Regions from separate parts of the Billgrantia tianxiuensis genome, predicted to be linked through region 1. Evidence: riboswitches for the same ligand, from Rfam matches in the RefSeq annotation. Region 1 holds a riboswitch; the other holds the start of a gene.

Region 1 (8,670 bases):
CGGCGTGCTCAACGTGGTGCACGGCGGCCCCGACGTGGCCAACCAGATCTGCGACCACCCCGACATCAAGGCGCTCTCCTTCATCGGCTCCACCAACGTGGGCACCCACATCTACCGCCGCGCCTCCGAGGCGGGCAAGCGGGTACAGTCGATGATGGGTGCCAAGAACCATTGTGTCGTGATGCCCGACGCCAACCGCAGCCAAGCGATCAACAACCTGCTGGGCTCCGCCTTCGGCGCTGCCGGCCAGCGCTGCATGGCCAACTCGGTGGTGGTGCTGGTGGGCGAGGCCAAGGCATGGCTCGACGATATCGTCGAGGGGGCGCGCAACATGAAGGTGGGGCCGGGCACCCAGCGTGACGCCGATCTCGGCCCGCTGGTCTCCAAGGCCGCCCGCGACCGCGTGGTACGCCTGATCGACGCCGGCGAGAAAGAGGGCGCCAAGCTGTTGGTCGATGGCCGCGGCTGCCAGGTGGAGGGCTACCCGGACGGCAACTTCGTCGGTGCCACCGTGTTTGCCGACGTGAAGCCGGAGATGACTATCTACCGCGAGGAGATCTTCGGCCCAGTGCTGTGCGTGGTCAGTGTCGATACCCTGGATGAGGCGATCGAGTTCATCAATGCCAACCCCAACGGTAACGGCACCTCGATCTTCACCAACTCCGGCTGGGTGGCGCGCCGCTTCGAGACCGACATCGACGTCGGCCAGGTCGGCATCAACGTGCCGATTCCGGTGCCGGTGGCCTACTTCAGCTTCACCGGCTCGCGCGGCTCGAAGTTGGGCGACCTGGGCCCCAACGGCAAGCAGGCGATCCAGTTCTGGACCCAGACCAAGACTGTCACCGCACGCTGGTTCGAGCCGGAGAACGTCTCCAGCGGCATCAACAGCACCATCTCGTTGAGCTGACGAAGTCCCACGAGGAAGTCGAGGCCCCGTCCCAGAGGCGGGGCCTTTGCGTAGGTGCTCGTTGCGGCGCAGTGGTGCCGCCCTAATGATGCTAAGGTGTAGGGATCGTAAGGACACGATCATGGAGGCCTTGTGCCCATGCGCTACGCGCTTGCCGGGATGCCAGCCGGCTTGGCCAAAGGGATGGCCGTTCTTTTCTGGCTATTTGCCTGGCTGCCTGCGTGGCAGGCTCAGGCTGCCATCGACATTACCGAGCCTGCCACCACTCTCAATCCCGCTCCGCAGGTGTCGGTGTTCGAGGACGAAGCGAATCGGCTCGGCATCGACGAGGTGCTGGAGGCGAGCGCAACACTACCCTGGCAGCCCTTGCAGCAGGAGACGCCCAAGTTCGGTTTCACCGATTCGGCCTGGTGGCTGAGGCTGGAAATACAGAACGGCTCTCCGGCCCCCTGCGGCGACTGCTCGAACTGGCCTCGCCGCTGCCCGATTTCGTCGACGCCTATGCGGTGGACGAGCAGGGCAGGGTGGTACAGCAGTGGCATACCGGTAGCCGCCGCCCGTTTGCTTCACGTCCCATTGGGCATCGCTCCTTCGTGTTGCCGCTCCATGTGGGGCCGGAAGAGACACGCCAGGTCCTCGTGCGCCTCTCGAGCCACGATGGACTAATACCCGCCACTCCGCTGCTGTTGATGGACGATGTCAGCTTCCTCGAGCGCACCCAGGGCGAGTTGATGGCCTACAGCCTGCTCTATGGCGGACTTCTGGCGCTGCTGATCTACAACCTGTTGACCTTTATCGCCACACGCGAGCGGGCTTTTCTGCATTCCGTGCTCTACCTGGGCGCCTTCCTGCTGTTCAACTTCACCCTGCGAGGGTTCGGCTACCAGTTCCTGTGGCCGGAGTGGCCGCGCTTCAATCAGCAGATGCTGCTGTTGAGTGCCGGTCTGCTGTACGGCGCCTTGACCCTATTCAGCATCGATTACCTGAACCTGCGACAACAGGCGCCGCGCCTGGCCCGGCTATTCGCGTGGCTGACGGGATTGATTCTGTTGTCCGTGCTGCCGGTCTTCGCCGACCGTTTCGCCTGGGTACTGCGCGCCCTGGTTCCGCTGGGTATCGTTTACGCGCTGCTGCTGCTTGGCACCGCCATCTGGCTCGGGCATCGGCGCGACAGCCTGGCGCGGGTCTTCCTGGTGGCCTGGGGCGGTTTGCTGGTGGGCAGCGTGGTCTACTGCTTGCGGCTGGGCGGTTTCGTGCCTTATGGCATCGTCAGCGAGTATGCGCTGGAGCTGGGTGCGGCCTTTGGCTTCCTGCTGCTGGCCTTCGGTCTGGCCTGCAAGATCAGCCGGCTGAAGCGGGCCAAGCTGGCGGCGGAACGCGAAACCTACGAGCTGCAGCGCTCCCTCAGTCAGCAGCTCGAGACCCAGGTAAATGAGCGCACCCAGGAACTGGAGGAAGCCAACCAGCGGCTGGCCGCCATGGTGCGAACGGATCCGCTGACGGGGCTGCTCAACCGGCGCCAGTTCGAGACGTTGCTCAGCGAGGAGATTCTGCGCCATCAGCGCGACGACAAACCGCTGTTGTTCGCCATGATGGATATCGACGACTTTAAGTTGTTCAACGATACCTATGGCCACCAGGCCGGCGACGAGGTGCTGATCGAGGTCAGCAAGCTGCTCAGGGCGCACTTTCGCCGGGCCGGTGACAGGCTGTTCCGCCTGGGAGGGGAGGAGTTCGGCATTCTGCTGGAAGCCGATTCGCTGGAAGCGGGGCAGTTTGCCCTCGAACGCTTTCGTCATTCTCTCCAGCAATTGCAGATCCCGCATAAGAAATCGCGCCATGGCGTCGTGACCGCTTCCTTCGGGCTGGTGTGCTGCAGCGACTACCGTCAGGCGCCCTCGGCCATGGCGCTGTATCGTCAGGCAGACCAGGCGATGTACGAGGCCAAGGAACTTAGCCGCAACCGGGTGGTGACGCGCTCATTGCTGGAGAAGGCTTGAACGGGGTAGGGCCGATATGCATGGACATTTCGTTGACGTTAACGTTAACTGACATGAGCGAAGTGACAACGACAAGAGATAACGCCATGCCAGCACCACTCAGCCGCTTTCCGGTACCCGAATCGATCCAGGACCTGCCCGAAGACATATGCGATGCCATTCTCGCCGTGCAAGAGAAGGCCGGCTTCGTGCCTAACGTCTTTTTGATGCTGGCGCATCGTCCCGACGAGTTCCGCGCCTTCTTCGCCTACCACGATGCGCTGATGGAACGGGAGTCCGACACCCTCACCAAGGCGGAGAAGGAGATGATCGTGGTGGCCACCAGTGCCCGCAACCGTTGCCTCTACTGTGTGGTAGCCCACGGCGCGCTGGTGCGCATCTACAGCAAGGATCCGCTGCTGGCCGACCAAGTGGCGATCAACCACCGCACCGCGCCGCTCAGCGAACGTCACCGAGTGATGCTCGATTTCGCCCTGCACTGCGGCCTGGAGGTAGGGGAACTCACCGACGAATGGCAGGCGCGTCTCACCGAGGTCGGCTTCACCCATGACGACATCTGGGATATCGGCGCCATCACCGCCTTCTTCGGCCTCTCCAACCGCCTGGTCACCCTCACCGGCACGCCGCCCAACCCTGAGTTCTACCTGATGGGACGGGTGCCGAGGGAGAAGTGAGAAGAGAAGCGAGGGCTCAGCGTGTAGGGGCCAGGTGGCGGCACGCCTCCAACAGCATCAGTACCGGCTCGAGCTGGCTGACGTGTAGAACGAGTACGCTGTCACCGGATGCGCCCTCGGCGGGGCACACCACGGCGAACTCGCCCTCCTCGAGATGGAACTCGTGAATCTCGCGAGCGCCATCCGGTGTTTGGCAGTGGATCGAGCGGTAGCTGTCGTCCTCGCCGTAAGTCAGGCGGTGATAGACCTTGAAGAAGGTGTACAGCGAAAGGCCACGCTCGAAGGCGGGCCAGCGGGCGGGAATGGTGCGCGTCTCTTCGTCGAGCACCTGCCCTTTGGCCTCGGCGGCAGCGATGGCCTCGGCCAGCGGCCCGGCCAGCAACGACGTCTCGTCATGCGGTAATGGGGCGGCTTTCTCGAAGGCCTGCTGGAAGTGCAGGCGCACCCGATCGAGTTCGTCGAGTGAGGCAATGCGCTTGTCGCTATGGGCCAGGTCGGCCGGGTCGAAGCCTCCGTTCTCCCAGCCATGGATGACGCGCAGCGTCAGATGGCCGCCAGCCAATGGCTCGCAGACCAGCGCCTGCAGTGCGACCCGCAGGTGCAACTGGCGCTCGACGGCCAGGTTGTCGAAAGCGGAGTAGGGGTCGGCAAAGATGTGATGAAGGCGCCCTGGGGCGTGTTCCTTGGCTTCGCTGAATGGCATGACAGGTTCCCTGCGGGGAGGAGTGTCTGGTTTTTTCGCTGTTATATCAGTTATATCATTCCAGGGGCTCGAGGTCATATCGGCCCGTATGGGGCCAGCTTGAGCCTTGCGAAGAAAAATTCATTCACTGTCGCCAGGGGAGTCTCGCTGCGGCGAGGCTGAGAGAGCGCCTACGCTGACCCTGGAACCTGATCCGGTTCATGCCGGCGGAGGAAGTGCGACATGTCATACCTGACGTCTGCCGTACTCGGCGCGGCGCTGCTATGCTTTGCGCTACTGGGCCTGCGGGCTCGCCGGGCCGACGGCCCCCTCGACGACTACGTCACCGCCCGCAATTCCCAGTCTGCCTCGACCTTGGGGTTGTCGTTCCTGGCTTCTGGGATGGGAGCATGGATCCTCTTCGCGCCGCCGGAGATCGGTGCCTTCGTCGGCCCGGTGGCGCTGGCGGGCTACGCCATCGGTTCAGCGCTGCCGTTCATCGTGCTGGGGCTCTACGGCCCCGCGATTCGTCGCCACCTGCCTGAAGGGCGCAGCATCGGCGAGTTCGCCGAGGCGTGCTACGGCGCCGGCGTGCGCCGCTGGGTATCGCTGATCTCGATTCTCTACATGGCCTGCTTTCTTGCCGCCGAACTGACCGCCATCGGGGCGATCACCGCGCTGCTTTCCGACGTGCCCCCCGCGCTGGTGGTGATCGGCGTGGCCGTGACCACGCTGCTCTATACCGCCATCGGTGGGCTGCGTGCGAGCCTGGCCACGGATCGCTGGCAGGCCTGGCTGCTGATCGTGTTGTTGCTGGTGGTGGGCGGCGTGGCGCTCGTACGCCTGCCCGAAATGCCTGTCCAGGCGGCCTTGCCGGCCATTCCCGTCGGCAGCGCGCTGGGCGTGGCGCTGACGCTGATCATCGCCGTGACCGCGGCCAACCTGTTCCATCAAGGTTACTGGCAGCGGGTCTGGGCGGCTCGCGACGAGCGTGCCCTCAACCGCGGTGCCTGGCTGGGCGGGGCGACCACCGTGGCGGTGGTCGCCCTGGTGGGTGGGCTTGGCATGTTGGCGGCGATGAGTGGCGTGTCGCTCGGCGAGCCGCCGATTCCCTTCTTTGCCCTGTTGGCCGAAGCGCCGGGTTGGCTGGCGTTGCCGGCCCTGGTACTGGCGGTCACTCTGGTCGCCTCCAGCGTCGATACCCTGCAGAACGGTATTGCTTCGCTGGCGGTGGCGGGGTCGGGCAGGCGAGGGTTATCCATCGGTGCGGCGCGGCTGGTCACCGTGGTGCTGATGGTGCCGGTGGTGATCGTGGCGCTGCAAGGGCTCTCGGTGCTGCGGCTGTTCCTGATCGCCGATCTGCTGTGTGCCGCCATCGTGGTGCCGGTGCTGCTGGGACTGTGGCAGCGTATGACGCCGCTGGCGGCAGTGGCGGGAGGCGTGGCGGGCATGCTCGGCGCGATTCTGCCGGGCTGGGTGGCATACGGCAGCGCTGCGGCGGGTGTGTTGGCGGCGAGCTTTCCCGATAGCATTCCCACGCTGCCGCCCTTCCTCGGGGCACTGGTGGCTTCGACTCTGGTCAGCCTGACGATCGCCTGGCTCAAGCCCCGCGCCATGCCGCGCACCGTCTGAGCATTTGCCAGAAGGCGCCATAACGACCAACCTCAGGGGTGCGTAACCGAAACGGAGAGCGCCCCATGAGCGATACCCCGGACCCGCGCCGTCGCCACTCCGCCCCGGTGGTGGATGGTGTCGGCAAGTCTGCCAGCCGTGCCATGCTGCGCGCGGTGGGCTTTTCCGACGAGGACTTCAGCAAGCCCCAGGTGGGCATCGCCTCGACCTGGAGCATGGTCACACCGTGCAACAGCCACATTCATGAGCTGGCCGAGCGAGCCCGCGACGGCGCCGATGCGGCCGGTGGCAAGGGCGTGATCTTCAACACCATCACCATCTCCGACGGCATTGCCAACGGCACCGAGGGAATGAAGTACTCGCTGGTCTCGCGCGAGGTGATCGCCGATTCCATCGAGACCGTGGCTGGTTGCGAGGGCTTCGATGGGCTGGTGGCCATCGGCGGCTGCGACAAGAACATGCCGGGTTGCCTGATCGGCCTGGCGCGCTTGAATCGCCCCAGTGTGTTCGTCTATGGCGGCACCATTCGGCCCGGTGCCAACCGCACCGACATCGTCTCGGTATTCGAGGCCATGGGCGCCCACGGCCGCGGCGACATCGACCGGATCGAGCTGAAGCAGATCGAGGAAACGGCAATTCCCGGTCCCGGCTCCTGCGGTGGCATGTACACCGCCAATACCATGGCCTCGGCGATCGAGGCGCTGGGCATGAGCCTGCCCGGCAGCTCGGCGCAGGAGGCGGTGTCCCAGGCCAAGCGCGCCGATTGCGAGGCGGCCGGTGCCGCCGTGCTCGAACTGCTCGAGCGCGACCTCAAGCCCTCCGACATCATGACTCGCCAGGCGTTCGAGAACGCCATCACCGTGGTCATTGCCTTGGGCGGCTCCACCAATGCGGTGCTGCACCTGATCGCCATGGCCAGTGCCGTGGGCGTGCCGCTGTCGCTTGCCGATTTCACCGCGATTGGCCGCCGCGTGCCGGTGCTGGCCGACCTGCGCCCCAGCGGGCGCTACATGATGAGCGAGCTGGTCGAGATCGGTGGCATCCAGCCGTTGATGAAGACTCTGCTCGAGGCTGGCATGCTGCACGGCGATTGTCTCACGGTGACGGGGCGCACGCTGGCCGAGAACCTGGCCGGAGTCGAACCCTACCCCGAGGGTCAGCAGATCGTCGCACCGCTGGATGCCCCGCTGAAGGAGGAGAGCCACCTGCGCATCCTCTACGGTAACCTGGCGCCCCAAGGAGCGGTGGCCAAGATCAGCGGCAAGGAGGGCACCCGGTTTTCCGGCAGTGCCCGGGTATTCGGCTCGGAGGAGGAGGCCCAGGCGCGCATCGACGACGGCACCGTAGCTGCAGGCGACGTGGTGGTGATCCGCTACGAGGGCCCCAGGGGTGGCCCGGGGATGCGTGAGATGCTCACGCCGACTTCGGCGATCATGGGCCGCGGCCTGGGCAATTCGGTGGCGCTGATCACCGATGGGCGCTTCTCCGGCGGCAGCCACGGCTTCGTAGTGGGACATGTCTCGCCCGAAGCCTTCGATGGCGGCCCGCTGGCGCTGGTGGAGGATGGCGACGCCATCACCATCGACGCCGAGGCCGATACCATCGAGCTGCATGTCGATGAGGGAGAGCTTGCCCGCCGCCGTGCGGCTTGGCGACAGCCCGAGCCGCGCTACACTCGCGGCGTACTGGCCAAGTATGCGCGCACGGTCAGCTCGGCCTCGACCGGGGCGGTCACGGACCTGCCCAAGGAGCCATGAGCCATGAGCCATGAGCCAAGAACCAAGTGCCAGGAGGCCCCGTTTGGCTTTCCGGCAGAGCTTGGCTAGCTTGATCGAGTACGGATGCGGGGTGCCGCACCGTGCGAGACGAGTCCAATCGCAACGCTCAGGGAGGTCCTATGAAAAAGGCGAGCAACAAGCAGGCGCGGGTGGAACCCATCTACGAGGCGAGCGACCTCAACCAGACGGTAATCGGCTGGAACGTAGTCGACGAATCGGATCCCGACAACGAGGTGGTCGTCTCCGAGCACGAGACTCAGAGGGAGGCCATTCAGGCCGCCGAGGCATTCGAGCAGCGTGAGAACTGAGTGCCGCCGTTTTCTCTGGCGGCGTCAAAACGACGCCTCGTCCTTGGACGAGGCGTCGATGTGTCTGAGCCAATCACAACGGGAACCCGGCGGCCCTAGTAGTTCAAGGCGCCTTCCGGATCGATGGTGTGATAGACGAGGCGTAGCTCATCGAGCGAGAGATGCTCGAGGCGGCCGGCCAGCAGATCGCTGATCTTCTGTGCCGGAAGTCCGGCGCGGCGAGCGATCTCGCGGCAGCCGAGGTCGGATACGGCGATGAGCCGTGTAACGATGCGCATCAGGCGTGTGCGCTTTTCCAAATCCCTGACATCGAGGTCAGGGCAACTTCGCGGGGGTCGAGAGGTTCCGCGTTGGAAGTGTGTCGTGCCGTACTCATGATTCTCCAGTGGGCGGTTGCGACAACCACATCATGGGGGCATTTCGGCAATTTTGCCAGTGCCGATTCGCGACTTTTTCGTGACGCTGCGACGCATGCTGCTCAGTGCACGCCCCGACGGCCTGTCGGGCTAAACCGACCTTGGTGGGATTGCCGAAAATCCTTCAGAACGTAGAAACTATCGATTAGCCTCTCAGTGCAGGGGCGTGCTAGCTTTTGTCAGGTAAACGACCGGTTTCCCCGGTGCGTTCCAGGAACAACCATAAACGATCCGGTTTCAGGACGGAGGAGACTCATGCGCGCTCTCAAATAT
Region 2 (8,670 bases), 2.5 Mb from region 1:
ATGGGGATCAACAGCATGTAGAAGGCCAGTGTCTCCTCGGCCATTCCATACGTCGTGCCGCCCAGAGCGAAGAGCCCCATTAGCAGCGGAATCATCCACTTTTCGTGGCCTGCCATGCGCCTCATGGCACGCCCGATGCCGGCATCGATGGCACCGGTGGCCGTGACTACGCCAATGAAGCCCCCAATGATCAGAACGAACAGGGCAACGTCGATCGCGTTGGCCTCGTAGCTGCCGGGGTCGTACAGGCCCGCCACGGGCGCCATCAGCACGTCCCAGGCATTCTGTGGGTTGGCCTCGACCTGCTGGTAGCTGCCCACCACGGTGACCTCACGCCCCAGCGACTCGTCGTATGCCCTCTCGTACTGACCTGCCGGCACGACCCAGGTCAGCACCGCCGCCAGGATCGTCAAGCCGAACAGAATGGTAAAGGCAGTCGGAAAACGAAATCGCTTCTCGCTCTTGCTGGCTACCACCTCCGCGTTACCCATGTTCCCTCCCCTGGCATCGCCATGCTGCGTGGGACACGTCCGCCAATCGCAGGAAGGCATCGACGCGCTTGCCTGCCCCTCTGACTCTAGGTCAGTCGCGGCAAGGGAAAATTGATGGACATCAAGAACGTCAGCGAACAGAACGTTTCTGGAACAGCGCAACATCCGCGGCGGGAAACTCGACGCTCATGCCAAGCCGCTTGGCCAGCCACTCGAAGCTCGCTTCGCTGAAGAAACACACATGGGTCGGATCGAGTATGTAGTGCCAGCGGGCGAAGGCCTCCTCGCTGGTCACACGCTTGGTCATCAGGCCCAGCCAACCCCCTTCGGGCAGCAGAGCCGCAAGGCGCTCGAGCTCACGTCCCGGTGCGAACAAATGCTCCACTACTTCGGTGGCGGTAATGAAATCGTAGCGGCGCTCGAGAACGGCGGGGTCCGGCGCGTAGAAAGGATCGTAGATGGCCATGGGGTGGCCCGCCTCCTCGAACATCAGCGACAGCGTCGGCCCAGGACCGGCACCGAAGTCGAGCCCGCGAGCACCCGGTGCCAGCCGACGTTCGAGCGGATCGAACAGGCGTGACAGGAAACGGCGATAACCAGGGTCGTCGGGGAGGTTCTCGTGCTGGTCGTAGACCGCTTTCTCTTGCTCGGGCGACAGGCGCTGCTCCGGCGGTACGAACGCCAGCCGGCAGTTCTCGCAACGGTAGTAGTCGCGTCTCGCATCGCGATGAAAATGGCGCGAACGAGTGCAAGCGCATAGCGGGCAGGTCGGCATCGGCGTATCCTTTTGGGCCTGACGAAACAAAGTGGTGAAACACAACATTACGAGGAGGCCGGCAATGCTGTCAGGTCTGGACCACCTGGTCATCACCGTGACCGACATTTCACGCGCCGTGGATTTCTATTCACGAGTGCTCGGCCTCGAGGTGCGCTATCGGGATCGTGAGCGCGTCGACCTGATACTCGGCGATGTCGCCTTGCGCCTGCACTGGACGGCGACCGACATCGAACCGCGCGCCGCCACCCCCACGCCGGGCAGTCTCGACCTGTGTCTGCGCAGCCTGCTGCCATTGGACGAGGTGCAGCGCCATCTGGAAGCGCTGGATATCGAAGTCGAACTCGGCCCGGTCCCGCGACAGGGGCCAACGGTCCTATCGAATCGATCTACCTGCGCGACCCCGATGGCAACCTGCTGGAGATCAGCCGCCCGCTCAAGGAGGTACTCGAATAGCCGCCTCCCTGGCAATGTCGCCCACGGCCGGTATCATTGACGCAAACCATGACCGACTGGATGACTCATGAACGATAGTCCCGAAAGCCGTAACGTCATCGATTCGGGTAGCACGCCCGACACCACTCTGCCTATCGTCGTCTACGCCCTGTTCCTGGCAGGCATCGTCACTGGCGGCCTGACCATGCTGGTCGGTGTGGTGATCGCCTATGTCTATCGCGGCCAGAATCCGCACTGGTTCGATGAGCACTACCGTTATCAGATCCGCACCTTCTGGCTCGCGGTGCTCTACTTCTCCATTTCCGGCCTGCTGATGCTGATACTGATCGGCTTCGTGACCTGGCTGGTGGTAATCGTCTGGCTGGTGGTGCGCTGCGTCAAGGGCATCAAGCGCCTGCAGGAGCACCGCGAGCCCGAGAATGTTGACGCCTGGCTGATCTGAGCCCATGAGCGAGTCGCAGCCTACCTCCACCACCCTACAGGGTCGCGCCATCGCCGCGCTGTGGCGCACCCTGGCCGGCCGTCGCCCCGCTACGCTCTGGCGTCTGGCCCGCATCGCCGGTCCCATGGTGCACCGCTTGAGTCGTCGCGAGCGCGAGGTCACCGAGATCAATCTGGCCGAGGTCTACCCCGAGCAGGCTGCCGTGGGGCGTCGCCAGCTGGCCCGTGAAAGCCTGACCCACTCCACCGCCACCATGCTCGAGCTGGGCTTTGCCTGGATGGCCGCGCCGCAGCGGGTCGAGGATTCGATTCTCGAGATCCATGGTCGCGAGTTGCTCGACGAAGCCAGGGCCGAAGGGCGCGGCGTCATCGTCTTGGCCCCACACTTCGGCAACTGGGAGGTGCTCAACTTCTGGCTCTCGAGCCACTTCCCCTTCACCGCCATGTACGAGCCCCCCAAGATCGCCGAACTCGACCCGGTGATCCGTCAGGGGCGCGAGCGCATGGGCGCAAGCCTGGTGCCGACCAACCCGCGCGGCGTCGCGGCCCTGCTCAAGGCACTCAAGCGCAGCGAGGCCGTTGGCATCCTGCCGGACCAGGAACCCGACTGGGGTAGCGGTGTATTCGCCCCCTTCTATCATCGCCTGGCCTACACCGCGACCCTGCTGCCCAAGCTGGTGGCGCGCACCGATGCCCGGGTTGTCACCGGCGTGGCCCGGCGCATCCCCGGGCGCGGCTTCGCCATCCACTTCCTCGCCGCCGACGAGCGCGTCTATGCCACCGACGAGGAGCAGTCGGCCACCGGCGTCAACGCCTGCGTGGAAGACGCCATCGCCCTGGACCCGGCCCAGTACCAGTGGGAGTACAAGCGCTACCGCAAGGTCATCGAGGAGCAACAGGGCGTACCGAACCACCGGGAGTTTCGGCTCTACTAAACGCCGCCGCCGTTCATGCGCAGGGGGTGAATGCCTCAAGGACGAGTACGCCATCCATGATCCTGCCCAGGCCGCTCAAGGCGCTGACTTGGCTCGTGCTGTTTCTGGCACTGCTCTACGCGCTCTATCTCGCCACCGCCAATGCCCTGCTCGCCAGCGCCTGGGGCCGCGATCAGCTCGAGCGTTCGCCGCGTCTCTCGCTCGAGTGGGAGCGTGCCTGGACGCTCTTTCCCGGCCACCTCGAGGTCACCCAACTGCACCTGACCGGCCGCACCGCCGAGCGGCGCTTCACGCTGGCGGCCGAACGCGCCAGCCTGCGTTTCGCTCTCACTCCCCTGCTCGACCATGAAGTCAGCATCCATACCTTGGAAGCCGAGGGCATCCGCCAGGCCGGCCTCGACGCCTACCGCTTGCAGGGCAGCGGCACCCTGGAGCTGGCCGGCGTTCATTGGCGCGCCGGCGAGATCGGCGCCGAGCGCGCCTCGCTGCAGTTGGACGAGGGCACGGTGTTGCATGACGACACCGCACTGGTGGAATGCGTAACGCTTGACGCCGACCTGCGCCTGGCACCGCTGAGGCTGGCCGAGCACCCCGGCGGCGAGGCGACACGCTTCGTCTCCGGCACCCTCACGCTGGCCGGACGCAGCGACGCCTATGACGTCTTCAACCCCTACCTTGCGGCGCTGGGCTGGCTCGAGATCGACGGGCGCGGCGATCTCACCGGCGACATCGCCATCGAGCGCGGCGAGGTCCAACCGGGTAGCCGTCTGCGCCTGGATTCCCCTCGCCTGAGCGTGCAGCTCGATGAGCGCCACTGGCTGGAAGCGGGGGCGCTCTACCGCATCGACGGCTCCGGTGCCGTCGAGGTCGAGGTGGCACAGAGCGCGCGCCTGGCCCTCGAACTCGATGACATCCAGATGGTCGAGGCGACACCGGAACCCTCTCCTGCTGCCTCGGCTCGCCCCCTGCTCGGCGGCGAAGGGTTCCGGCTGGCGCTGGAGACCCCTGAGCTGCGCCTGCATGCCCCGCCGGACGAACTGCTGCGCGCCGAACTGAACTGGCGCAACGCCGAGGCATACGACATCGCCGCCTTCCAGCGTTATCTGCCACCCCCGTACCGTTGACGCTGGAAGGGGGCACGGCCAGGTTGCAAGGCGGACTCAGCTACGACGCCGAGCACCTCACCGGCGGCTTCGATCTCGCCGGAGAGGCCATCTCGGTGCGCCTCGGGGAGCAGCCGCTGACCGGCCGGCTGGGCCTGCAGCTGCCCATCGCCGAACTCGACGTCGAAGGTGGCGCGGTGGACGTTTCCGGTACCCGCTTCGACCTGGAAGCCGCCGCCCCTGGCGAGGCGCAGCCGCTCACCACATCGCTTGCGCTGCCCGTCGCCCGCTTTCACTCGCCGTTGGCCTGGCGCGAATTGGATGATGACGCCCTGCTCGATGGCGAAACCCCATGGCAAGCGGAACTGGAACTACGCGGCCATGTCGCCAATCTCGGCGTGCTCGACCCCTTCCTCACCGACCTGTTCAATGGGCGCGGTCTTGCCCTGCAGGGCGGCGGCCGACTCGATGGCACGCTCCAGGTGCGCGATGGCCAGCCGCTGCCGGGCAGCCGGCTCGACGTCCACTCCGAAGCGCTGGGAGCCCGCTTTCTCGGCTTTCACGCCCGCGGCGACGGCCGCGCGCATCTCGTGCTCAGGCCCGGCGAGCCCGACCCCGAGGCAAGCATGGAGCTCGTCTTCGGTGAAGTGGACCTCACCCGCCTCAGCGATGGTCACCGACTGTTCCAGGCCGAGCACCTCGCGCTTGCCGCCACCGCTCGGGCGAGCCCACAGGCCACACCCCCCGCCACCGCAGAGATCGAATGGCGCGGCGCGCGCATCCCCGACGTCAGCGTGCTCGATGCCTATCTGCCGCCAACGGCACTGCTACGGCTGCACGGCGGCCGGGCCGCCAGCGATGGGGAGCTCGTGATCGCCGGGGAGCGTGCCCAGGGGCGGGCTACCCTGACGGGGGATGCCATTCGTGGCCGCCTGCTGCAGGAAGCGTTCGACGGCGAGTTGGACGTGAGCCTCGTGCTGCGCGACCTTCACCCCGCCCGCCAGCACCTCGATCTCTCCGGCAGCCGCCTGACCCTGAACGCCGCGACGAACGGCGGCGAGCCCCTGCGTACCCAGTTGGCGGTTCGCCAGGCGAGGCTCCAGGGCGGCTTCGACTGGCCCGCCAGCGAAGCGCCACGCCGGCCGCTATCCGGCACGCTGCGGCTGGACGGCCTGCTCGACCGGCTCGGCTTTCTCAACGCCTTTCTGCCCGACGAGCACGGCCTGGCCATTCAGGGCGGCGGGCGCCTGAGCGCCGACCTGCACTTCGCCGACGGCGAAGCCATGCCCGGCAGCCAGCTGCGCGTTCACTCCGAGCGGCTCGGCGCCCGCTTCCTGCACTACGAGGCCTTCGGCGACGGCTCGCTGATCGTGACGGTCAACGACCCCGGCGCCGAGTTCAGCCTGTCGCTGCCCCGCTTCGGCCTGCGCCGTCAGGCGGGCGAAGGCGCACTGATCGAGGGCCGGCTGCTGAACATTCACAGCCGGGCACGCCATTTCGATCTGCCCGAAGGGCTGCGCGAACTAAGTACGCGCATCGATCTTCCCCACCTGGCGGCAGCGGATCTCGCCGCGCTCAACGCCTACCTGCCCCAGGGCGGCGCCATCGAGCTGCTGGGCGGCCAGGCACGTCTCGCCACCCATCTGCAGCTCGAAGGCATGCGCGCCAGCGGCCGGCTGACGCTACATGCACCGGATGCCCGGCTCGCCCTGCACGAGCAGACCCTCGAGGGCGCTCTGCACCTGGAGACCCGGCTTGCCGACGGCGACCTGGAGAGTCTCGACTTCGACGTCTCCGGCTCGCGGCTCAGTCTCGACGGCGTGCGCCTGGCGGACGCCGGCGGCAGCCTCAGCCACGGCTGGTGGGCGCGGCTCGAGCTGCCCGAGGGGCGCATGCGCTGGGAGCGGCCGCTGGAACTCGACGCCCAACTGGAACTGGCCATGCGCGACAGCGGCCTGCTGGTCAATCTGCTCGTCGATGCCGCCCGCGAGCAACGCTGGTTGCGCGAACGCCTCACCCTCGGCGAGGTACGCGGAGAGGCACGGGTCATGCTGAACGACGACACCGTACGGCTGGAGAACCTCGCCGTGCAGGCCGGCACACGCCTGGAACTGCTCGCCAATCTAGCCCTGCGCGACTCGCAGCTGGCCGGCCGCGCCTTTGCCCGCTACGGGCCCCTGCGGCTGGGCATCGAGCTGGATGGCGAACGCCGCCGCTGGCAGCTACGCAATGCCCGATCGTGGTACGCCAGCGGCCAACCCGCCAGCGAGCTGACATTGCCCGATAGCGGGACCTGGTTCGAACGGCTGGAGGTGCAGGCCGAATGAGCCAAGTGGCCCGTATGGCTGGAAACCGGCCGCCGACCTGCTAGACTGGCCACAACGCTTGACGGGGTGCCGGTGGAACCGGCTGAGATCGCCATACGACATGTCTGCTTCAGACGCGTCGTCACGGCGGGGCCCGTTGAACCTGATCCGGCTCGTACCGGCGTAGGAATCAAGCGGTGGCCAGGGCGCCAGTCCCCCCTTCTCAGCCCTGACCCACTCTTCTCCCCTTCGCCCCGCTCCGGATCCGTTCACACCCGGAGGCAAGATGGGCTATCGCTTCACCGACCTGACCCGCGCCTGCCACGACGAATGGCGCGCCTACATCGAGCACGACTTCGTCCGCGGCCTGGGCACCGGCACCCTCCCGAAGACGCCTTTCGCCACTATCTGCAGCAGGACTACCTGTTTCTGATCCACTTCGCCCGAGCCTACGCGCTGGCCGCCTACAAGAGCCGCACCCTGGCCGATCTGCGCCAGGCCCACGAGGGGCTCAAGGCCATCGTCGACGTGGAACTGGGCCTGCACGTGGGTTACTGCCGCGAGTGGGGCATCACTGAGTCGCAACTGGCCGCGCTACCCGAGGCGCGGGCCACCATGGCCTATACCCGCTACGTGCTGGATACCGGTAACCGTGGCGACCTGCTAGATCTGCATGTGGCACTTGCCCCTTGCCTAGTGGGCTACGGCGAGATCGCCAACTGGCTGAACGCCCAAGACTCCACCGTACGCGGCGACGCCAATCCCTATGAGGCCTGGATCGCCATGTACGAGAGCGAGGAGTTCCAGGCCGCCATGCGCGCCGAGCTCGAATGGCTCGACACCCGACTGGCCGATGTCACCCCGGCACGCTTCGACGAGCTCGTCGAGGTTTTCCGCGACGCCACACGGCTCGAGATCGATTTCTGGCAGATGGGGCTCGACCGCAGCCTCTGACTCACCGACAACAATGCACCAAGGATCCCTACCATGAGCAAGACCGCCCACTTCCTCGCCGAGACCGCCAAGGTCGACGAGGCCGCCATCCAGCCGCTGCCCGGCTCGCGCAAGGTCTACGTCGAGGGCTCGCGGCCCGACATCCGCGTGCCCTTCCGCGAGATCTCGCTGTCGCCGACCAAGACCTCCGGCATGGGCCCGGATGAGCAGAACCCGCCGCTGCTGGTCTACGACACTTCCGGCCCCTACACCGACCCGGCGGCCGAAATCGACCTGCGCCGCGGCCTGCCCGAGCTGCGCCGCGCCTGGATCGACGAGCGCGGCGACACCGAGTTCCTCGACGGCCCCACCAGCGAGTACGGCAAGCGCCGCGCCAACGACCCGACCCTGGCCCAGTTGCGCTTCGACCTGACCCGCACGCCGCGCCGCGCCAAGCCCGGGAAGAACGTCACCCAACTGCACTACGCCCGCCAGGGCATCATTACGCCGGAGATGGAGTTCATCGCCATCCGCGAGAACCAGCGCCGCCAGGCCTTGGGCACCGCCGAGGTGGAGCGCATCCTCGGCCATCAGCATGCGGGCCAGGGTTTCGGCGCCAGGCTACCCGAAGAGATCACGCCGGAGTTTGTGCGCGCCGAGGTAGCCGCCGGCCGGGCCATCATCCCTTGCAACATCAACCACCCCGAGTCCGAGCCGATGATCATCGGCCGCAACTTTCTGGTGAAGATCAACGGCAACCTGGGCAACTCGGCGGTGACCTCCTCCATCGAGGAGGAAGTCGACAAGATGACCTGGGGCATCCGCTGGGGGGCGGACACCATCATGGACCTCTCCACCGGCCAGAACATCCACGAGACCCGCGAGTGGATCATCCGCAACTCGCCGGTGCCGATCGGCACGGTGCCGATCTACCAGGCCCTGGAGAAGGTCAACGGCGTGGCCGAGAATCTTACCTGGGAGGTGTTCCGCGACACCCTGATCGAGCAGGCCGAGCAGGGCGTGGACTACTTCACCATCCACGCCGGGGTGCTGCTGCGCTACGTGCCGCTGACCGCCAAGCGCGTCACCGGCATCGTCTCCCGTGGTGGCTCGATCATGGCCAAGTGGTGCCTGTTCCACCACCAGGAGAGCTTCCTCTACACCCACTTCGAGGAGATCTGCCAGATCTGCAAGCAGTACGACGTGGCCTTCTCGCTGGGCGACGGCCTG

What was found. Region 1 has a riboswitch for thiamine pyrophosphate ahead of EKK97_RS18970 (sodium:solute symporter family transporter). Riboswitches for the same ligand answer to the same signal wherever they lie in the genome.
Region 2: linked by a shared signal. The riboswitch ahead of tenA (thiaminase II) and the one ahead of EKK97_RS18970 (sodium:solute symporter family transporter) in region 1 are both predicted to bind thiamine pyrophosphate.

The regions. Positions count from the first base shown of each region.
Region 1 is NZ_CP035042.1:4,077,530-4,086,199, reverse strand. Features, by position in the region: gene EKK97_RS18990 (CoA-acylating methylmalonate-semialdehyde dehydrogenase) at 1-907, shown strand, start outside; partial or broken gene EKK97_RS26175 (7TMR-DISMED2 domain-containing protein) at 1,046-1,515, shown strand; gene EKK97_RS18985 (GGDEF domain-containing protein) at 1,597-2,907, shown strand; gene EKK97_RS18980 (peroxidase-related enzyme) at 2,994-3,581, shown strand; gene EKK97_RS18975 (hypothetical protein) at 3,598-4,284, opposite strand; TPP riboswitch at 4,410-4,517, shown strand; gene EKK97_RS18970 (sodium:solute symporter family transporter) at 4,507-5,895, shown strand; gene ilvD (dihydroxy-acid dehydratase) at 5,961-7,652, shown strand; gene EKK97_RS18960 (hypothetical protein) at 7,793-7,981, shown strand; gene EKK97_RS25035 (helix-turn-helix domain-containing protein) at 8,077-8,259, opposite strand; gene EKK97_RS18950 (TAXI family TRAP transporter solute-binding subunit) at 8,653-8,670, shown strand, end outside.
Region 2 is NZ_CP035042.1:1,519,781-1,528,450, reverse strand. Features, by position in the region: gene EKK97_RS07165 (YfcC family protein) at 1-491, opposite strand, end outside; gene EKK97_RS07160 (class I SAM-dependent methyltransferase) at 622-1,266, opposite strand; partial or broken gene EKK97_RS07155 (VOC family protein) at 1,331-1,722, shown strand; gene EKK97_RS07150 (DUF4870 family protein) at 1,790-2,164, shown strand; gene EKK97_RS07145 (lysophospholipid acyltransferase family protein) at 2,169-3,098, shown strand; gene EKK97_RS07140 (AsmA family protein) at 3,155-4,222, shown strand; gene EKK97_RS07135 (translocation/assembly module TamB domain-containing protein) at 4,246-6,528, shown strand; TPP riboswitch at 6,581-6,714, shown strand; partial or broken gene tenA (thiaminase II) at 6,794-7,461, shown strand; gene thiC (phosphomethylpyrimidine synthase ThiC) at 7,495-8,670, shown strand, end outside.